Regions from separate parts of the Micromonospora sp. NPDC047730 genome, predicted to be linked through region 1. Evidence: predicted binding sites of a transcription regulator. Region 1 holds the regulator's gene; the other holds the start of a gene.
The links. The regulator HspR, encoded in region 1, represses chaperone genes until heat shock. The targets are predictions, from matches to a motif close to TTGAGTNNNNNNNACTCAA.
Positions count from the first base shown of each region.

Region 2: a site for HspR is predicted at 4,473-4,491, ahead of lon (endopeptidase La). Genes of this name have one in related genera too.

Region 1 is NZ_JBIDCU010000002.1:379,680-388,689, forward strand. It holds gene ACGF5G_RS07235 (GTPase) at 1-746, opposite strand, end outside; gene ACGF5G_RS07240 (ABC transporter) at 743-2,584, opposite strand; gene dnaK (molecular chaperone DnaK) at 2,805-4,667, shown strand; gene grpE (nucleotide exchange factor GrpE) at 4,716-5,444, shown strand; gene dnaJ (molecular chaperone DnaJ) at 5,528-6,724, shown strand; gene ACGF5G_RS07260 (heat shock protein transcriptional repressor HspR) at 6,771-7,211, shown strand; gene ACGF5G_RS07265 (hypothetical protein) at 7,406-7,615, shown strand; gene ACGF5G_RS07270 (hypothetical protein) at 7,773-8,204, opposite strand; gene ACGF5G_RS07275 (cation:proton antiporter) at 8,383-9,010, opposite strand, start outside.
Region 2 is NZ_JBIDCU010000011.1:40,806-49,815, reverse strand. It holds gene ACGF5G_RS23555 (helical backbone metal receptor) at 1-505, opposite strand, end outside; gene ACGF5G_RS23550 (GNAT family N-acetyltransferase) at 540-1,109, opposite strand; gene ACGF5G_RS23545 (hypothetical protein) at 1,267-2,151, shown strand; gene ACGF5G_RS23540 (MDR family MFS transporter) at 2,188-3,444, opposite strand; gene ACGF5G_RS23535 (Lsr2 family protein) at 3,843-4,190, opposite strand; gene lon (endopeptidase La) at 4,515-6,851, shown strand; gene ACGF5G_RS23525 (SgcJ/EcaC family oxidoreductase) at 6,940-7,422, opposite strand; gene ACGF5G_RS23520 (MarR family winged helix-turn-helix transcriptional regulator) at 7,478-7,942, shown strand; gene ACGF5G_RS23515 (DEAD/DEAH box helicase) at 8,037-9,010, opposite strand, start outside.

The DNA of each region.
Region 1 (9,010 bases):
GGTTCCACGGCGGTGGTGGCCTGCAGCGGCACGCCGGCCAGGCCGTCCGCGTCGAGCAGGCGGCGCAGGTCGGCCAGCACCCGGGGCAGCTCGGCCGGGGGCAGCCGGTCGGCCTGGTTGAGCACGACCAGCGTGACATCCCTGTGCCGGTGGAACTCGCGCAGGTAGCTGGTGTGGATGACGCGGTCGGCGTACTTCTGCGGATCGACCACCCAGACCACGAGGTCGACCAGGCCGAGCAGGCGGTCCACCTCCAGCCGGTGGGACCGCTGCACCGAGTCGAAGTCGGGCAGGTCGAGCAGGATCAGCCCGTGCAGGGCGGACTCGTCGTCGCCGTCGAGCACGCTCTCCCGGACGAACCGGTGCCGGGGCAGCACGCCGACCCAGTCGAGCAGGCGGTTGCCGCCGTCGAGCGGCCCCCAGACGCAGGCGTGCGTGACGCCGGTGGTGGGGCGGCGCACCCCGACCGGGGACAGCTCCATCCGGGCGAGCGCGTTGAACAGGCTGGACTTGCCGCTGCCGGTCGCGCCGGCGAGGGCCACCACGGTGTGGTCGCGGGAGAGCGCCAGCCGGGTGCCGGCCCGCTCGACCAGGGTGTGCGCCGACATGAGTCGCGAATCCGGCAGGTGGCCGTCGACGACCGTGAGGAACCGGCGTACGGCGTCGAGGCGGGCGATCAGCGCGTCGGCGTCCACCCGTCGGTCACCACGGAACGCCTCCCGCATCCGCCCGACGATGTTCGTCATGATCCCCCGCCCTCGGTGCCGGGGAGGCGTGCGGCGTCCGCGTCGGCCAGGCCGCTGCGGTGCCGGGCCATCTCCACCCCGTTGCCGGCCCGGCGCAGGGCCTCCGCGGTGTCCGCGGCGGGCCGGGCCTCCGCCGTCCGGGCCAGGTAGCGGGCGGCCTCGTCGTCCAGCAGGGCCCGCACCCGGTTCAGCAGGTCGGCCCGGGCCTTGGCGGCGAGCGTACGCACGGCCTGGTCGCCGAAGACCGCCTGGAGCACGGTCTGCGCGGCGACCGTGGTGCCGGCCCCGGTGGCGACCTCCAGCCCGGTCGGGATGAACGCGGTCGAGGCGAACACGGCGATCATCACGGCGAGCCCGGTGGCGTTGACGGCGTACGCGGCCGTGCGGGCCACGAAGCGCCGGTCGCCGCCCTCGACCCGCACCAGCTCCAGCACGCCGCGCTGCCACTCCCGGACCAGGCGCTCGGCCCGCTCGGGCAGGTCGCCGGCGGGGTGGGCGAGCCCCGGTTCGAGCAGTGCCGCCCCGGCGGGATGCGCCTTCCACCCGGTGTACGCGTTCTCCGCCGCCTCGGCGGCGACGCCGCGCAGCAGGGTCACCAGCTGGGACTCGATCGCCTCGCGCAGCTCGGAGGCGGGCGCGGGACGGCCGGTGACGGTGGCCACCACCCGGTCGCGGAGCCGCCCGATCCGGGCCTCCAGCGTGCGGAAGAACTCCCCGGTGCCGACGAACTCCTGCCAGCGGGCGAGCACCTCGCCACGGAGCAGCCGACCGTCCTTCAGCCCCTGCTCGACGGTCCGGTGCGCCCCCCGGTACGCCGCCCGCACCCGCTCGTCGAGCGCGTCAGCGGCGGTCACCTGCTCGTCGGCGGCGTCGGCGAGCCCCTCGACCGCCGGGCGCAGCGCGGCGAGTGCGCCGTCGAGGGTCTGCCGGACCACGGCCGCCCGGGCGTCGGCGTCGGCGGCCAGCCGGGCGAACCAGGCGGAGAGCGGCGCGGTCACCCGGTCGGGCAGCAGGCCCTGCCCGTCGACCGAGGTCTCGGGCAGCACGAACAGCGGGGCGGCGCCGAGATCCTGCGCGGCGAGCATCTCCGACAGGTGGGCGGCGATCTCGTCGGCCGCCTCCGGGGGCACCCGGTCCAGCACCATGGCGATCACCGCGCCCCGGGCCCGGGCGCTGCGCAGCAGCTCCCAGGGGACCGCGTCGGCGTAGCGGGCGGCGGTGGTGACGAAGAGCCAGAGGTCGGCGGCGGCCAGGAGTTGGCCGGCCAGGGCCCGGTTGGCGTCGACCACCGAGTCGATGTCGGGCGCGTCGAGGAAGGCCAACCCGGGCGGCAGGGCGGGGGCGGTGACCAGTTGCAGGGTGCGCGGGTCCTCGCTGGGCTCGTTGGTGCGGGTGAGGCCGGGCAGCAGCTCGCCCTGACGGAACCAGCCGGAGTCGGCCGGGCTGCACACCAGCACCGGGGAGCGGGTGGTGGGCCGGAGCACCCCGGCCGCGCTCACCCGTGCCTGCACCAGGCTGTTGACCAGGGTGGACTTGCCCGCGCCGGTGGACCCGCCGACCACCACGAGCAGCGGCGCGTCGAGCCGGCGCAGCCGGGGCAGCAGGTAGTCGTCGAGCTGGTCGGTGAGGCTCCTGGCGGCCTGTCGGGCGGGCTCGGCGGAGGGCAGCGCCAGCGGGAACCGGGCCGCCCCGATCGCGGCGCGCAGGCCGGCCAGCGCGGCGGGCAGGCTGTCGTCCCCGGTGGTGGCGGGCCGGTCCTCCCCGGCGTCCGTGGAGCCGGTGCGGGCTGCGACGGTGGGCGCGTCGGCCTGGGTGGCGGAGTCGCCGTGCGTCGTCACCGCTAAAGCGTGCCCGACCGACGCAAGGGAAGACAACCGGCCGGTAGTACCCGTGACTTGCGTCGGGTCGGCTCAACCTCGACTTGACGATTTCCGGGGGCGTGGCACTATTGAGTCAAGTTCACTCAACTTGTGGTGGGGTCGCTGCGGGCGACGCCGCCACGCAGCTCAGGGCGGTGCCCACGAGCGGCTCACAACGTCACGAAGCGAGGAAGCGAAGATGGCACGTGCGGTCGGTATCGACCTCGGCACGACGAACTCCTGCGTCAGCGTCCTGGAGGGCGGTGAGCCCACCGTCATCGCCAACGCTGAGGGCTCGCGGACGACCCCGTCGATCGTCGCGTTCGCCCGCAACGGCGAGGTGCTTGTCGGTGAGGTCGCCAAGCGCCAGGCGGTGACCAACCCGGACCGGACGATCCGCTCGGTCAAGCGGGAGGTCGGCACCAACTGGTCCGTCGACATCGACGGCAAGAAGTACACCCCGCAGGAGATCTCGGCCCGCACGCTGATGAAGCTCAAGCGGGACGCCGAGGCGTACCTGGGCGAGCAGATCACCGACGCGGTGATCACCGTCCCGGCCTACTTCAACGACAGCCAGCGCCAGGCCACCAAGGAGGCCGGCGAGATCGCCGGCTTCAACGTGCTGCGGATCGTGAACGAGCCGACCGCGGCGGCCCTGGCGTACGGGCTGGACAAGGGCTCCAAGGAGCAGACCGTCCTGGTCTTCGACCTCGGCGGCGGCACCTTCGACGTGTCGCTGCTCGAGCTGGCCGAGGGCGTCATCGAAGTCAAGTCGACCAGCGGTGACAACAACCTCGGTGGTGACGACTGGGACCAGCGCATCATCGACCACCTGGTGAAGACCTTCCGGGGCGAGCACGGCATCGACCTGGCCCAGGACAAGATGGCCCTGCAGCGGCTCCGCGAGGCGGCCGAGAAGGCCAAGATCGAGCTGTCCGCCGCCACCACCACCAACATCAACCTGCCGTACATCACGGCCGGCGCGGCGGGGCCGCTGCACCTGGACGTGACGCTCAGCCGGGCCGAGTTCCAGCGGATGACGCAGGACCTGCTGGACCGCTGCAAGGGCCCGTTCGAGCAGGCCGTGAAGGACGCCGGCATCAAGGTCTCCGACGTCGAGCACGTCATCCTGGTCGGCGGCTCGACCCGCATGCCGGCCGTGACCGACCTGGTCAAGCAGCTCACCGGCAAGGAGCCCAACAAGGGCGTCAACCCGGACGAGGTCGTCGCCGTCGGCGCCGCCCTGCAGGCCGGTGTGCTCAAGGGCGAGGTCAAGGACGTCCTGCTGCTCGACGTGACCCCGCTGAGCCTGGGCATCGAGACCAAGGGCGGCATCTTCACCAAGCTGATCGAGCGCAACACCACCATCCCGACCAAGCGCTCCGAGGTCTTCACCACGGCGGACGACAACCAGCCGTCGGTGCTGATCCAGGTGTTCCAGGGCGAGCGGGAGATCGCGGCCTACAACAAGAAGCTCGGCACCTTCGAGCTGACCGGCCTCCCGCCGGCGCCGCGCGGCGTGCCGCAGATCGAGGTCACCTTCGACATCGACGCCAACGGCATCGTCAACGTCCACGCGAAGGACCTCGGCACCGGCAAGGAGCAGAAGATGACGATCACCGGCGGCTCCTCGCTGCCGAAGGACGACATCGAGCGCATGCGCCGCGACGCCGAGGAGCACGCCGAGGACGACAAGCGCCGCCGCGACGAGGCCGAGACCCGCAACCTGGCCGAGGCGCTCCAGTGGCAGACCGAGAAGTTCCTGGCCGAGAGCGGCGACAAGCTGCCGTCGGAGTCCCGTGACCAGATCAACGAGGCGCTCGGCGAGCTGCGCGGCGCCCTCGGTGGTCAGGACATCGAGAAGATCAAGTCGGCGCACGAGCGGCTGGCGCAGGTCTCCCAGCAGGCCGGTTCGCTGCTCTACAGCCAGCAGGGCGAGCAGCCGGGCGAGGCCGGCCCGGGTGCCGCGGGTGCGGCGGGCGCCGGGGCGACCGGTGGCGCGCAGGCCGGTGGCGCGGACGACGTGGTCGACGCGGAGATCGTGGACGAGGACAAGAAGTGACGGTCCGTCCCCGGACACGGCACCACGGCAGAGGGATGAGGTAACCCCATGACGGAGAAGCCACGAGCCGCCGACCCGGGTGCGACCGGGTCGACGCCGGGTGGCTCCGCGCCCGCCGAGCAGGCCGGCGACGGGCCGCGGGTCGTCATCCGCAACAACCGCAAGATCAGTGAGACCAACGAGCCGGCCGCCGCCGACGCCGGGTCGGACGCCCCGGCCGAGGGTCTGGTCGAGGAGGCCGAGGTCGTGGTCGACGAGATCGAGGTCGAGGCGGCCGAGGTGGCCGGCCCGCCGGTGGTGGACGCCCCGGCACAGCCGGCCGACGGCGGCGGGACCGCGCTCGGCGCCGAACTGGAGGCGCTGCGCAAGGACCTCGACGAGCGGACCCGGGACCTGCAGCGGGTGACGGCGGAGTACGCCAACTACCGCAAGCGGGTGGACCGGGACAAGGGTCTGGTCACCGAGCAGGCGACCGGCGCGGTGCTCGCCGCGCTGCTGCCGATCCTCGACGACCTGGACCGGGCCCGCGAGCACGGCGACCTGGTCGGGCCGTTCGGCACGGTGGCCGAGCAGCTCACCACGGCGCTCGGCAAGTTCGGGCTGACGGCGTTCGGCGAGCAGGGCGACCCGTTCGACCCGACCCGGCACGAGGCGGTGGCCCACCAGACCTCGGCCGACGTCACCGAGCCGACCTGCGTGCAGGTGATGCGCCGGGGCTACCAGGTCGGGGAGCGGCTGCTGCGACCCGCCATGGTCGCGGTCGCCGACCCGGAGTAGTGCGCAACGACGACCGGATCGTCCCGCCCACCCCGAACGGGTGGGCGGGACGGTCGGTCCCCAGGTAGGGAGGGGGTGGACCGGTGAGTTCCAAGGACTGGATCGAGAAGGACTTCTACGCCGTGCTGGGCGTGGACAAGGCCGCCTCCGGCGACGACATCAAGAAGGCCTACCGGAAGCTGGCGCGGGATTCACACCCGGACCACAACCCCGGTGACCCGAAGGCCGAGGAGCGTTTCAAGGCCGCCTCCGAGGCGTATGCGGTGCTCGGCGACGACGCCAAGCGCCGCGAGTACGACGAGCTGCGCTCGCTGTTCGGCTCGGGCGCGTTCCGGCGCAACGCCCGTGGCGCCGGCCAGCCCGGCGGCATGCCGTTCGACGTCTCCGACCTGTTCGGGGGCGCGGCCGGTGGGGGTGGCGACCGCCGCTTCGGCGGGGCCGGCTTCCAGGACCTGTTCAGTTCGATCTTCACCGGCGGCGCCGCTGGTCCCGGCGGCGGGCCGGCCGCACCCCGGGGCCCGGCGCGGGGCCGGGACGTCGAGGCCGAGGTGGCCCTCGACTTTGGCGACGCCGTACGCGGGGTGACCGTCCCGTTGACGCTGCGCGCGCCGGGGGTCTGCGACACCTGCCACGGCAACGGGGCCAAGCCCGGCACCCAGCCGCGCACCTGCCCGGTGTGCCACGGAGCCGGGGTGACCACCCGCAACCAGGGGTCGTTCAGCTTCTCCGAGCCGTGCCGCAACTGCCAGGGCGTGGGCACGATCGTGGAGGAGAAGTGCCCGGAGTGTCAGGGCACCGGCGGGGTCACCAAGACCCGCACGCTGAACGTCCGCTTCCCGGCCGGGGTGGCCGACGGCCAGAAGATCCGGCTGGCGGGGCGGGGCGAGCCCGGCGCGCGGGGCGGCCCGGCCGGGGACCTCTTCGTACACGTCAAGGTGCGACCGGACGAGCTGTTCGGGCGTACGGGCGACGACCTCACGCTGACCGTGCCGATCACGTTCGCGGAGGCCGTGCTCGGCACGGACCTGCGGGTGCCCACCCTCGACGGCGCGGTGACCCTGCGGGTGCCACCGGGCACGCCGAGCGGCCGGATCCTGCGGGCCCGCGGCAAGGGGGTGGTCCGCCGTGACGGGCGGGCGGGTGACCTGCTGGTGACCCTCGACGTGGTGGTGCCCGCGCGGGTGTCCGACGAGGCGCGTACGGCGTTGGAGAGCTTCGCCGCGCAGACCCCGCCGGCCGCCCGGGAACATCTCGACGCGCGGGTGCGTCGATTCAGTTGACCCGGTGTTCAGTCGGCTCGGTGGAGTGCACGCGGAGGTGAGCGGGATGTCGGACGAGTTCGTCGGTTCGGGTGACCCTGCCTACGAGGCCAAGGTGCTGATGATCTCGGTGGCGGCACGGATGGCGGGGATGCACCCGCAGACCCTGCGCCAGTACGACCGGCTGGGCCTGGTCCAGCCGGGCCGGGCGGCCGGCGGTGGCCGCCGCTACAGCGTGCGGGACGTGGTGCTGCTGCGCGAGGTGCAGCGGCTCAGCCAGGACGACGGCATCAACCTGGCGGGGGTCAAGCGCATCATCGGGCTGGAGCGGCTGCTGGAGCAGGCCCAGCAGCGGGTGGCCCGGCTGGAGGCGGAGCTGGACGCCGCGTACCGCCGGATCGCCGAGCTGGAGTCCCTGGCCCGCTTCCCGGGCAGCGACCTCGTCCCGACCAACCGCACCTCCACCGCGCTGGTGGTCTGGCGTCCCCGGCGGGGCCCCGACCGCTGACGACACCTCACCGCGCCCGGCCGCCCTCCCGCGGCCGGGCGCGGTCGTCTTTCCGCCGCCGCCACCGCCCGGGACGTGCGTCGTCTCCGCAGGCGCCCGCGGTTGCCGGTTCCCGGGCGGGGACGGCGCCGGATCCGCTAGCCTCAAAATCAGGTCCAACCATCTCAATCCGGACTCCGATGGCAGGGGGAGCCATGACGGAAGCGGCGAGGAAGGTTGCCCAGCAGACCGAGGACCGGCTCGACGAGGTGGCGAAGAACGTCCGGGAGAGATTCGACCGGTTCACCGAGAGCCGCTTCACCGACGAGATCAAGAACGGCAGGTTCGCCGACCAGGTCGACCACGGCATCGACCAGGGACGCGACGAGGCGAGACGCCGCGAGCAGGGCGGATCGGAACACTGACGTTCCGCCGACGTGCGGGCCGGGACCCACGGGGGGTCCCGGCCCGTTCGCCGTCCGGAGGCGGGCCGGGACGCCAGAGGTCCCGGGCGGGGGTCCCGGCCCGTTCGCCGTTGTGAAGTGCGAGCCCGGGGGTGCGCCGTGCGGGTGCGTGGGGCGCTCAGGCGATGCGGCGGTTCTCCCGGACCAGGCCGCCCTCGCACCAGTCCCGGTAGACGAAGAGCTCCGGCCGGGCCAGCAGCGCCCGGCTGTTGTACGCCCAGGTGCGCATCAGGTCGTCGCCGTTCCGCTCGGCCTGCTCGACCAGCTTCCGGAAGCGCCGCTTCGGGTGGGCGCGGAAGTTCGTCCGGATGCCGTCGGCGGCGTAGATGTAGAGGCAGTGCAGGGCGAACCGGCGGGCCGGGCAGGTCGCGTCCATCGCCAGGTCGAAGAGCACCGCCACCAGCCGGTCACCGGAGACCAGCAGGTCCCAGTCCGGCGGCATGGAGGTCAGCGGCACGGAGTCGGGCTGGAAGGCCCACGCGCGCAGCTCGGCGGGGGTCGGATCGACGGGGTTGGCAAAGCCGTGGAACGTCGACTCCTGCACGCTCACCGGCCAACCTTCCGCTCTCGTCCGCGGGGGCTCAGGCCGTCCGCGACCTCTGGCTGCTGGGGCGAAACGGTAGCCCGGCGCGTTCACCGGCGGTAGGCCCCGCCGGAGGCAATTCGACAACCGTTGGGCGAGGGCCGGGCCGACCGTACGGTCGACCCGGCCCGGACGGTGCCGTCGGTCAGTCGTGCGCCGGCACCGGTTGGGCCCGCTGGGCCGCGCCGCGCCTCCGCAGCCACCGCTTGAACCACGCGAAGTCGGGCAGCCGCGCCAGCATCGGCCCGGTCACGACCGTGATCAGCACGTACGCCGTGGCGAGCGCCGCCAGCTTCGGATCGACGCTGCCGGCGGCCACCGCGAGCCCCGCGATGACGATGGAGAACTCTCCCCGGGGCACCAGGGTCAGGCCGGCCCGCCAGCGACCGGGTTCGGCGATGCCGACCCGGCGGGCCGCCAGGTAACCGGTGAGCGTCTTCGTCGCCATGGTGATCACGGCCAGCGCGAGCGCGGGCAGCAGCACCGGCGGGATGTCCCGCGGGTCCGTGACCAGACCGAAGAAGACGAAGAAGACCGCCGCGAAGAGGTCCCGCAGCGGGGTGAGCAGCTCGGTCGCGTGGTGCGCCACCGGCCCGGAGAGCGCGATGCCGACCAGGAACGCGCCGACCGCCGCCGACACCTGGAGCTTCGCCGCGATGCCCGCCACCAGCAGGGTCATCCCGAGTACGCCGAGCAGCAGCGCCTCCGGGTCCTTCGCCGACATGGCGGTGGAGATCAGGTTGCCGTACTTGATCGCGACCACCAGCACCAGC
Region 2 (9,010 bases), on a different contig from region 1:
AGCGTTCGGCGTCGTCGGCGTACAGGTTGGTGACGCCGAGTCGGCGCAGCACGTCCCCGGCGAACGTGTCGGCGCCCAGCACCACCCACGGGCGACGCCAGACCGGCACCACCGCCCGGCGGGGCGGCCCGGCCGCCGGCGGGGCGGCCCACGCCCGGCGGGCCGCCGCCAGCCACTCCGGCTCCGCCGGCGCGCCCAGCTCGCGGAGCAGGTCGCCCAGCTCGGTCAGCGCCTCGTCGACGGTCCGCGGGTAGGTGACCCGCACCGGCACGCCGGCCGCGGCCAGGGCCTCGGCGTCGACGCGGCGGTTCTCCTCGACGTTGAGCAGCACCACGTCCGGTCGTAGCGCGAGCACCCGGTCCAGGTCGGGGTACTTGCTGCCACCGACCCGCGCCACGTCCAGCCCCGCCGGGTGGGTGCACCAGTCGGTGGCCCCGACCAGCAGGTGGGGCAGGGTCAGCGCCACCGCCTCGGTCAGCGACGGCACCAGCGACACGACCCGCACCGCGCACCCCCTGTCGACAACCGGTCCCGCTCGATCATGCCCCGGCGGCGGGGGCCAGCCACTCCTGCCGGGTCAACGCGTACTCGACCTCGCCGTGCTCCGCCCCGTCGATCATCTCCGGCCAGTCCCCGACGTACGTGCGCACGAAGCGCAGCCCGGACTTCTCCATCACCCGGCGGGAGGCCGCGTTGACGGCCATCGTGTTCGCGGTGACCCGTTGCACGCCCAGCTCGGTGAAGCCCTTGTCGATCAGCGCCCGGCAGCCCTCGGTGGCGAGGCCGCCGCCCCAGGTCGCCCGGCGCAGGCGGTAGCCCAGCTCCACCTCGCGGGCGTCGCCGTCGCGTGTCGGGCGGAACTCGAACCAGCCCAGGAACTCGCCCGACCCCCGGCCCAGGGCCGCCCACCAGCCCAGCCCCGGCGGCCGCCGGTAGTGGGCGAGGATCCGGGGCAGGGTGCGCTGCCGGACCACCTCCGGCGGGGTGGGACGCCCGCCGGTGAGGTATCGCATCACCTCGGGGTCGCCGTCCAGATCGACGAGGAGTTCCGCGTCGTCGGGGGTGAACTCGCGCAGCACCAGCCGGTCGGTGCTCAGGAAGAGCGTCACCGGCCCATCCCACCGGGCGGCCCCGGGCGGCTCAACCGAATTCCCCGCTCGTGCCGCCCCCGCCGCACCACCCCGGCTCCGGCCATGATCGACGGCCTAGACTCGCTCCGGGCCGACGAGTCGGCCCGGGCGACGGCAGGACGGACGGATCACGCGGATGACGAGCACCGGTGGCGGGGACGGTTCCTGGCTGCGCGCGGTGACCGGGGACGGCGGTCGCGGCCCGCTGCTCACCCGGGCCGGCCAGCTCGTGTACGGCGCCCGCCGCCTCGGCGAACTCGCACACGGGCGTCCGACCGGCATCACCGGCCACCAGTGGAGTACGGCCACCCGGGAGGGCTACGACTTCGTCGTCTGCGCCGCCGACACGGCCCGGCCGGTCTTCGCCGTGGAGGTCGGCCCGGTCGCGCCCGCCGGCTCCGCCGGGCAGCGCGCCGAGCGGATGAAGAACGTGGTCGCCGAGGCGGTCGGCCTGGCGGTGCTGCGGATCGGGTCGCCCACGTTACGCGCCGACGAGCACGGGCGACGGATCGTGGCGTACGTGCTCGACGCCCGCGCCTACGCGGCGCTCGGTGCGGGGGAGCCGGAGGCGGGGGAGGTGCCCCCGATCGGGTTCCGCGACATCTTCGGCCGGCTGCCCGACGGGCGGACGGGCCACGTCAACGACCTCGGCGCGCTGGCCCGGGCCGCGGCGGTCGACGCGTACGTGTCGCGGAGGCTGGTGGACCCGATCGTCCGGGGGCTGCACCTGAGCTGGCGGGGCGGGCCGGCCGAGGGGTGGAGCTGGGTCGAGGTGCGTCCCGGCGCCTGCCTCGTGGAGCGGGTGACGGTGCACGAGCAGCGGGTCTCCGCCGGCGTGGACCCGGCCCGCCTGGCCGAGGACCTGGCGGCGATGGCCGTCGGCCAGCGGCTGCGCGAGCTGGAGACGGCCGAGCCGGTCCTGACGCCCCGCGAGGAGCTGCTCGCCGACATCCGGCTGCTCGAGTCGCGGCGCGACGAGATGGCGCACGGGTTCGCCTTCGCGCACCTCTGCGCGGACTGACCCGCCCCGGCGCACCCCGGCGGTCCCCGCCTGTCGTCAGGCCACGGCTGCCGCCGTCCGGCCGGGGGCGGCGGCCGAGGTGGCACCGGCCCGCAGGGCCTCGATCCGCCTGGCCCGGGGGCGGACCGCGAGGAGGTTGCCGGCGGCGACCAGCAGGGCCAGACCGAACAGGCCCAGCCATAGGGCGTCGGTGGAGAACCGGGCGGCGACCAGCCCGCCGAGGGTCGGCCCGGCGAAGCTGGCGAAGGCGTAGCCGAGCGAGTAGACCCCCTGGTAGCGGCCGCGCTGCGCCGCCGGCGACAGGTCCGCCGTCAGCGCCGAGTTCGCCGGGGTCATCAGCATCTCGCCGAGCGTCCAGACGGCGACCGTGAACGCGTAGAACCACACCGCGTCGGCCAGCGCGGTCAGCGCGAAGCCGGCGCCGACCACCACGACGGCGGCGGCGATGGTGCGGGACCGGTCGAAGCGGCCGACCAGCCGGGGCACGAAGAGCTGCCCCAGTACGATCATCAGCCCGTTGACCGCGATGACCGGCCCGTACGCCGACGCCGGCAGGCCGTCGGCCTGCAACGCGACGGGGAGCATCACGCTGCCCTGGATGCAGAGCCAGGCCAGCCCGGTGAGGGCGGTGAAGGTCAGGAAGACCCGGTCGCGCAGCACCGTGCCGAGCCCGCCGGAGTCGGCGCGGGTGAACTGCCCGACGGTGACCGGGGCGGGGCGCGACTCGGGCACCTTCAACCCGATCAGCGCGGCGGTGCCGAGCAGCACCGCCGCGTTGACCAGGAACAGCAGCAGCGGATCGGCGCGGACCAGCAGGCCGGCGACGGTCGCGGCGACGGCGAACCCGATGTTGATCGCCCAGTAGTTGAGCGTCAGGGCGCGCAGCCGGTCCCGCTCGCCCACCACGTCGATGATGGTGGCGGTGAAGGCCGGTCGGGCGACGCCGAGGAAGAGCCCGAGCAGGAGGGTGAGCGCCGCGACCGCCGTGGGGTGGTTGCTCAGGCCCAGCGACACGGCCGCGGCGGCGGCGGCCACGTTGCCGGCCAGCATTGCCGGCCGCCGCCCCCACCGGTCCGCGACGACCCCGCCGAGCACGCTCCCCGCCGCGCTGCCGGCCCCGTGCAACCCGATCACCACTCCGGCGTACGCGGGGCTGAAGCCCCGCACCGAGACCAGGTAGACGCCGAGGTAGATGGCGACGAAGCTACCCAGCCGGTTGATCAGCGTGGCCGTCCAGAGGTACCAGAACGTGCGGGGCAACCCGCCGGCCGTCTGGCTCCACCAGCGCGTCATCCGCCACCCCCGAGATGCGTTTGCGTAATGCCCGACAAAGCTGTCGCTCATTACACTCCGGGGGTGCGACGGTCTCGGGTCGCGCGGGCACGAATCGTGGCGGTGATCACCCGCGCCCGGGGCCGCCCGGGTCGCCACCGGCCGCTTCGCCGCCTTGGGCGGGTCGCCGGTCCTCGGGCCGGATCCCGGTTCCGTCCGGTCGCGGGAATCCGCCCGGCGCGGTCACTCGGGGGTCGCCCGGCGATCCGTGGGGGCCGCTCGGCGAATGCGCCGCCCGCGAATGCGTCCGCCGCCGGATGCGGGCCGTGCGAATGGGCGGCCGTGGGAAAAGACCGGCGGGGCCCCGCTGATTCCGCAGCGTGACCCCGCGTGGACGCGAGCGTGAACCCGGCGCCAGGTCAGCGGTTCTTGTACGCCTCGGCGACCTCGACCGGGATGCGGCCGCGCTCGGAAATCTTGTAGCCGTTCTTGACGGCCCATTCCCGGATGGCCCGGTTCTGCTCCCGGTCCATTCCCGCGCCGCCCGGGGTGCCCGCCCGGCGGGGTGCCCGCCCGACGTCGACGGTGCCGCGCCCGATCCGCCGGCCAGCGCTGATGTACGGGTCGAGGGCCTTGCGCAGCACGCCCGCGTTCTCGTCGGAGACGTCGATGGTGTACGCCACGCCGTCCAGACTGAACTCGACGGTCCGGTCAGCCTTTCCGCCGTCGAGGTCGTCGGTCAGAACAGTGATTACTTTTCTCGCCATCGCCAATTACTCCCTGTGTGGGGCGGGGTGTGGTCAAAGTTTGACCTATCGCACCGCAATTGCGCAACAATACGCGTCGTTTTCATTTCGGCGGGTCGCGTTATCGCGGGAAATCGGCGCGGCCGGCGCAAAGGCGGGGGAGTTCGGGTGGCCAGCACGTCGGCGTGGCCGGCGAGCGCCGCGGCCTCGGCGCCGGTGCGTGAGCTGCTGCTCCCGGACGCGCCGGGTGGCGCGGGGAAGTGGTCTGGGTCACAGTGCGGAACAAGGGGAACGCTTTGTTACTTGAGTTGGACACGCTCAACTCAACGCGATAGCAGGTGTTCGATGGCAACTCTTCCGGTACTGCCCCTGACCGACGCCGTGCTGCTGCCCGGCATGGTCATCCCGGTGACCCTCGACCCCACCACCCAGGCCGCTGTCGACGCGGCCCGCGCCACCGGCGAGGGCAAGCTGCTCGCCGTACCCCGCCTCGATGGCGAGTACGGCCCGATCGGCGCGGTCGCCACCATCGAGAAGGTGGGCCGGCTGCCCAGCGGCGAACCGGCCGCCGTCGTCCGCGGCCTCTCCCGCGCCCGGATCGGCTCCGGGGTCCCGGGACCCGGCGCCGCCCTCTGGGTCGAGGCGACCGAACTCGACGAGCCCGCCCCCGCCGGCCGCGCCCGCGAACTCGCCCGCGAGTACCGCGCCCTGATGACGTCCGTGCTCCAGCAGCGCGGCGCCTGGCAGGTCATCGACGCGATCGAGCGGATGACCGACCTCTCCGAGCTGGCCGACTCGGCCGGCTACGTCTCCTGGCTCAGCCTCGCCCAGAAGACCGAGCTGCTCGCCGCGCCGGACGTCACCGCCCGGCTGGAACTGCTCGTCGGCTGGGTGAAGGACCACCTGGCCGAGCAGGAGATCGCCGAGCAGATCAACACCGACGTCCGCGAGGGGCTGGAGAAGTCCCAGCGGGAGTTCCTGCTCCGCCAGCAGCTCGCCGCCATCCGCAAGGAACTCGGCGAGGACGAGCCGGACGGCTCCGCCGACTACCGCGCCCGCGTCGAGGCCGCCGACCTGCCCGAGAAGGTACGCGAGGCGGCGCTGCGCGAGGTCGGCAAGCTGGAGCGGGCCAGCGACGCCTCCCCGGAGGCGGGCTGGATCCGCACCTGGCTCGACACGGTGCTGGAGATGCCGTGGAGCACCCGTACCGAGGACAACACCGACCTGGCCGCGGCCCGCGCGGTGCTCGACGCCGACCACGCCGGCCTGGCCGACGTGAAGGACCGCATCCTGGAGTACCTCGCGGTGCGCAACCGGCGCGCCGAGCGGAACCTCGGCGTCGTCGGTGGCCGCGGCTCCGGCGCGGTGCTCGCCCTGGCCGGCCCGCCCGGTGTCGGCAAGACCAGCCTCGGCGAGTCGGTCGCCCGCGCGCTCGGGCGCAACTTCGTCCGGGTCTCCCTCGGCGGTGTCCGCGACGAGGCCGAGATCCGGGGCCACCGCCGCACGTACGTCGGCGCGCTGCCCGGCCGGATCGTGCGCGCCCTGCGCGAGGCCGGCTCGATGAACCCGGTTGTGCTCCTCGACGAGGTCGACAAGCTGGCCGTCGGCTACTCCGGCGACCCGGCCGCCGCCCTGCTGGAGGTGCTCGACCCGGCGCAGAACCACACCTTCCGCGACCACTACCTGGAGGTCGACCTCGACCTCTCCGACGTGCTCTTCCTGGCCACCGCCAACGTGGTGGAGACCATCCCCGGCCCGCTGCTGGACCGGATGGAGTTGGTCACCCTGGACGGGTACACCGAGGAGGAGAAGGTCGCCATCGCCCGGGACCACCTGCTGCCCCGGCAGCGGGAACGGGCCGGGTTGACCGTCGAGGAGGTCGGCTTCGGCGACGACGCCCTCGCCCGGATCGCCGGCGAGTACACCCGGGAGGCCGGCGTGCGCCAGCTCGAACGGGCGCTGGCGAAGATCCTCCGCAAGGTCGCGGTGGCCCTGGCCACCGACCCGGCGCCGGTCCGTGTCGACGCCGACAACCTCGCCACCTACCTCGGGCGGCCGAAGTTCACCCCGGAGTCGGCGGAGCGGACGGCGGTGCCCGGCGTGGCGACCGGCCTGGCGGTCACCGGCGCCGGCGGCGACGTGCTCTTCATCGAGGCCACCAGCATGGAGGGCGAGCCGGGGCTGACCCTGACCGGCCAGCTCGGCGACGTGATGAAGGAATCCGCGCACATCGCGCTGTCGTACCTGCGCTCCAACGGGCGCCGGCTCGGGCTGGACCCGAACGCCCTCGCCGGGCGGCGGATCCACCTGCACGTGCCGGCGGGCGCGGTGCCCAAGGACGGCCCCAGCGCCGGCATCACCATGGTCACCGCCCTCGCCTCGCTGGCCGCCGGCCGGCCGGTGCGGCCCGAGTTCGGGATGACCGGTGAGGTGACCCTCTCCGGCCGGGTGCTGCCCATCGGCGGGGTGAAGCAGAAGCTGCTCGCCGCCCACCGGGCCGGCCTGACCGAGGTGATCATCCCGGCCCGCAACGAGCCGGACCTCGACGACCTGCCGGCCGAGGTCCGTGAGGCGCTGACGGTCCACACCCTCGCCGACGTCGCCGACGTGCTCGCCCTGGCGCTGCGCCCCGCCGACGTCGACGCGGACGCCCTGGGCGGCCAGGCATTGACCGCGGCCTGACCGGCCCGTCACCCGGCGGCCCCCGTCACCCGGCGGCCCCCGGCGCCCACGGGGCGCCGGGGGCCGCCGCGTGTGCGGGTCCCGCCGGTCAGGCGCGGCCCAGCCCGAGCCGTCGGGCGTACCGCCCCATCGTGCGGGACAGCCGGGCCGGTGCCGAGTCGGGCGCGGGGATCCCTATCGGGCGGACCCGACCGTTGTGCAGCGCGGTGAACCGCCACCCCGCCGGCGTCCGCACGGCGACCAGGGTCTGGCGGGACAGCCGGCGCCGGGGCAGCCGGGAGCGCCAGGGCATCAGCACCGAGCCGGTGCCGTGCACGACGGCCACGTCGGCGGTCACCGCCCGGATCGACTCCACCTCGCCGACCAGCGCAGATCCGGCGAGTACGCCCCGGAAGAGCCGGTCGTGCGCGTCCTGCATCGGTGCCCGTCCGGCCGCCCGGGTGCCGTCGTACGAGACGTAGTCGGAGTCCTCGGTGAAGCAGGCGCCGTACGCGACCGCGTCGTTGTCGGTCCACGCCCGTAGCAGCCGGTCGAACAGCTCGCGGATCTCCCTGCGGTCGTTCTCGGTCATGGTCGCTCCCTGCTAAAGTTCGACTGTCGAAATCTAAGCTAGCAGGAAGATTCGAATGTCGAAAAGTGAGCTGGTGTACCGCGTGGCCCGGGAGATCCGGCTGCTGCAGCAGAGCTTCGACGCCTTCGACGAGGCGGCCGCCGGCCGGCTGGGGATCAACCGGACGGATCTGCGGGCGCTGGACGTCGTCCTCGGCCACGGGCCGGTGACGGCCGGCGAGTTGACGGCGGCGCTGCGGCTCAGCCCGGCGGCCACCACCACCGTCATCGACCGGCTCGAACGGGTCGGCCTGGTGGCGCGTACCCGGGACGCCGCCAACCGGCGTCGGGTGCTGGTCGAGGCGACCGAGGCGGCCCGGGCGGCCGAGCAGAGGATCTACCGGCCGGTCGGCGAAGCCGGCCTGCGGGCGCTGACGCGGTACGACCACGGACAGCTCGAGACGATCGTCGACTTCCTCACCACCGCTCGCGCCGTGCAGCAGGAGCACGCCGAACGGGTGGCCACGGAGCCGGCCGACTGACCGCTGCGCGAACGCGACGAGACCCCCGCCCGGAACGGCGGGGGCCTCGGTGCGCGCGTGCTGCTTGTCGCCGGTGGGGACGGTGGTGTCGTCGTCAGCGCCGGTCGCGCCGGTCGCCGAAGTCGCGGTCGCGGCGCTCGCGCCGGTCGGCCCCGTCGAAGCGGCGCTCGCCGCCGCCGTCACCGTCACGATCCCGGCGTACGGTCGCCTTGCGGCCCTTGATCGTGCTGCCGCGCAGCCCCGCGATCACCTCGTCGGCCACGGCGTAGGGCACCTCCACCAGCGAGAACCGGTCGGCGATCTCGATCGAGCCGATGTCCCGGCCGCTGACCCCCGTCTCGCCGGTGATCGCGCCGACCAGGTCCTGCGGGCGGACCCCGGCACGCCGGCCGAGGCCGATGAAGACCTGCGTGGTGCCGCCGGTGCGGGGCCGGCCACCGCCGCGCCGCTCGCCCCGGCCGCCGCCCTCCGGCCGCCCCTCGCGCGGAGCCCGGACCGGCACCTGCGGGATCTCCTCCTCGTCGTCGGCGCCCGGCGAGGTCGCCTCGTGCGCCAGCTTCACCGCCGCGAGCGCCACCTCCACCAGGTCGAATTCGTCGGTCAACGACTCGACGATCGCCCGGTACGGGTCGAGGTCGTCCTCCAGCAGGCTCTCCCGCAGCGCGCCCTGGGTCAGCTCCAGCCGCCGGGTGCGCATGTCCGCCACCGTCGGGATCTTGTCGATGGTGATCCGCTGGCCGGTGACCCGCTCGATGGTCTTGAGCATCCGGTGCTCGCGCGGCTCGGCGAGGGTGATCGCCACGCCCTCCCGCCCGGCGCGGCCCACCCGGCCGATCCGGTGCACGTACGACTCGGGGGCCGACGGCACGTCGTAGTTGACGACGTGGGTGAGCTGCTCGACGTCGAGGCCGCGGGCGGCCACGTCGGTGGCCACCAGCAGGTCCGCGGTGCCCGTGCGCAGCCGGCCCATCACCCGGTCGCGCTGCTCCTGACTCATCCCGCCGTGCAGCGCCTCGGCCCGGTAGCCCCGGCCGTTCATGGTCTCGGTGAGCCGGTCGACCTCTTCCC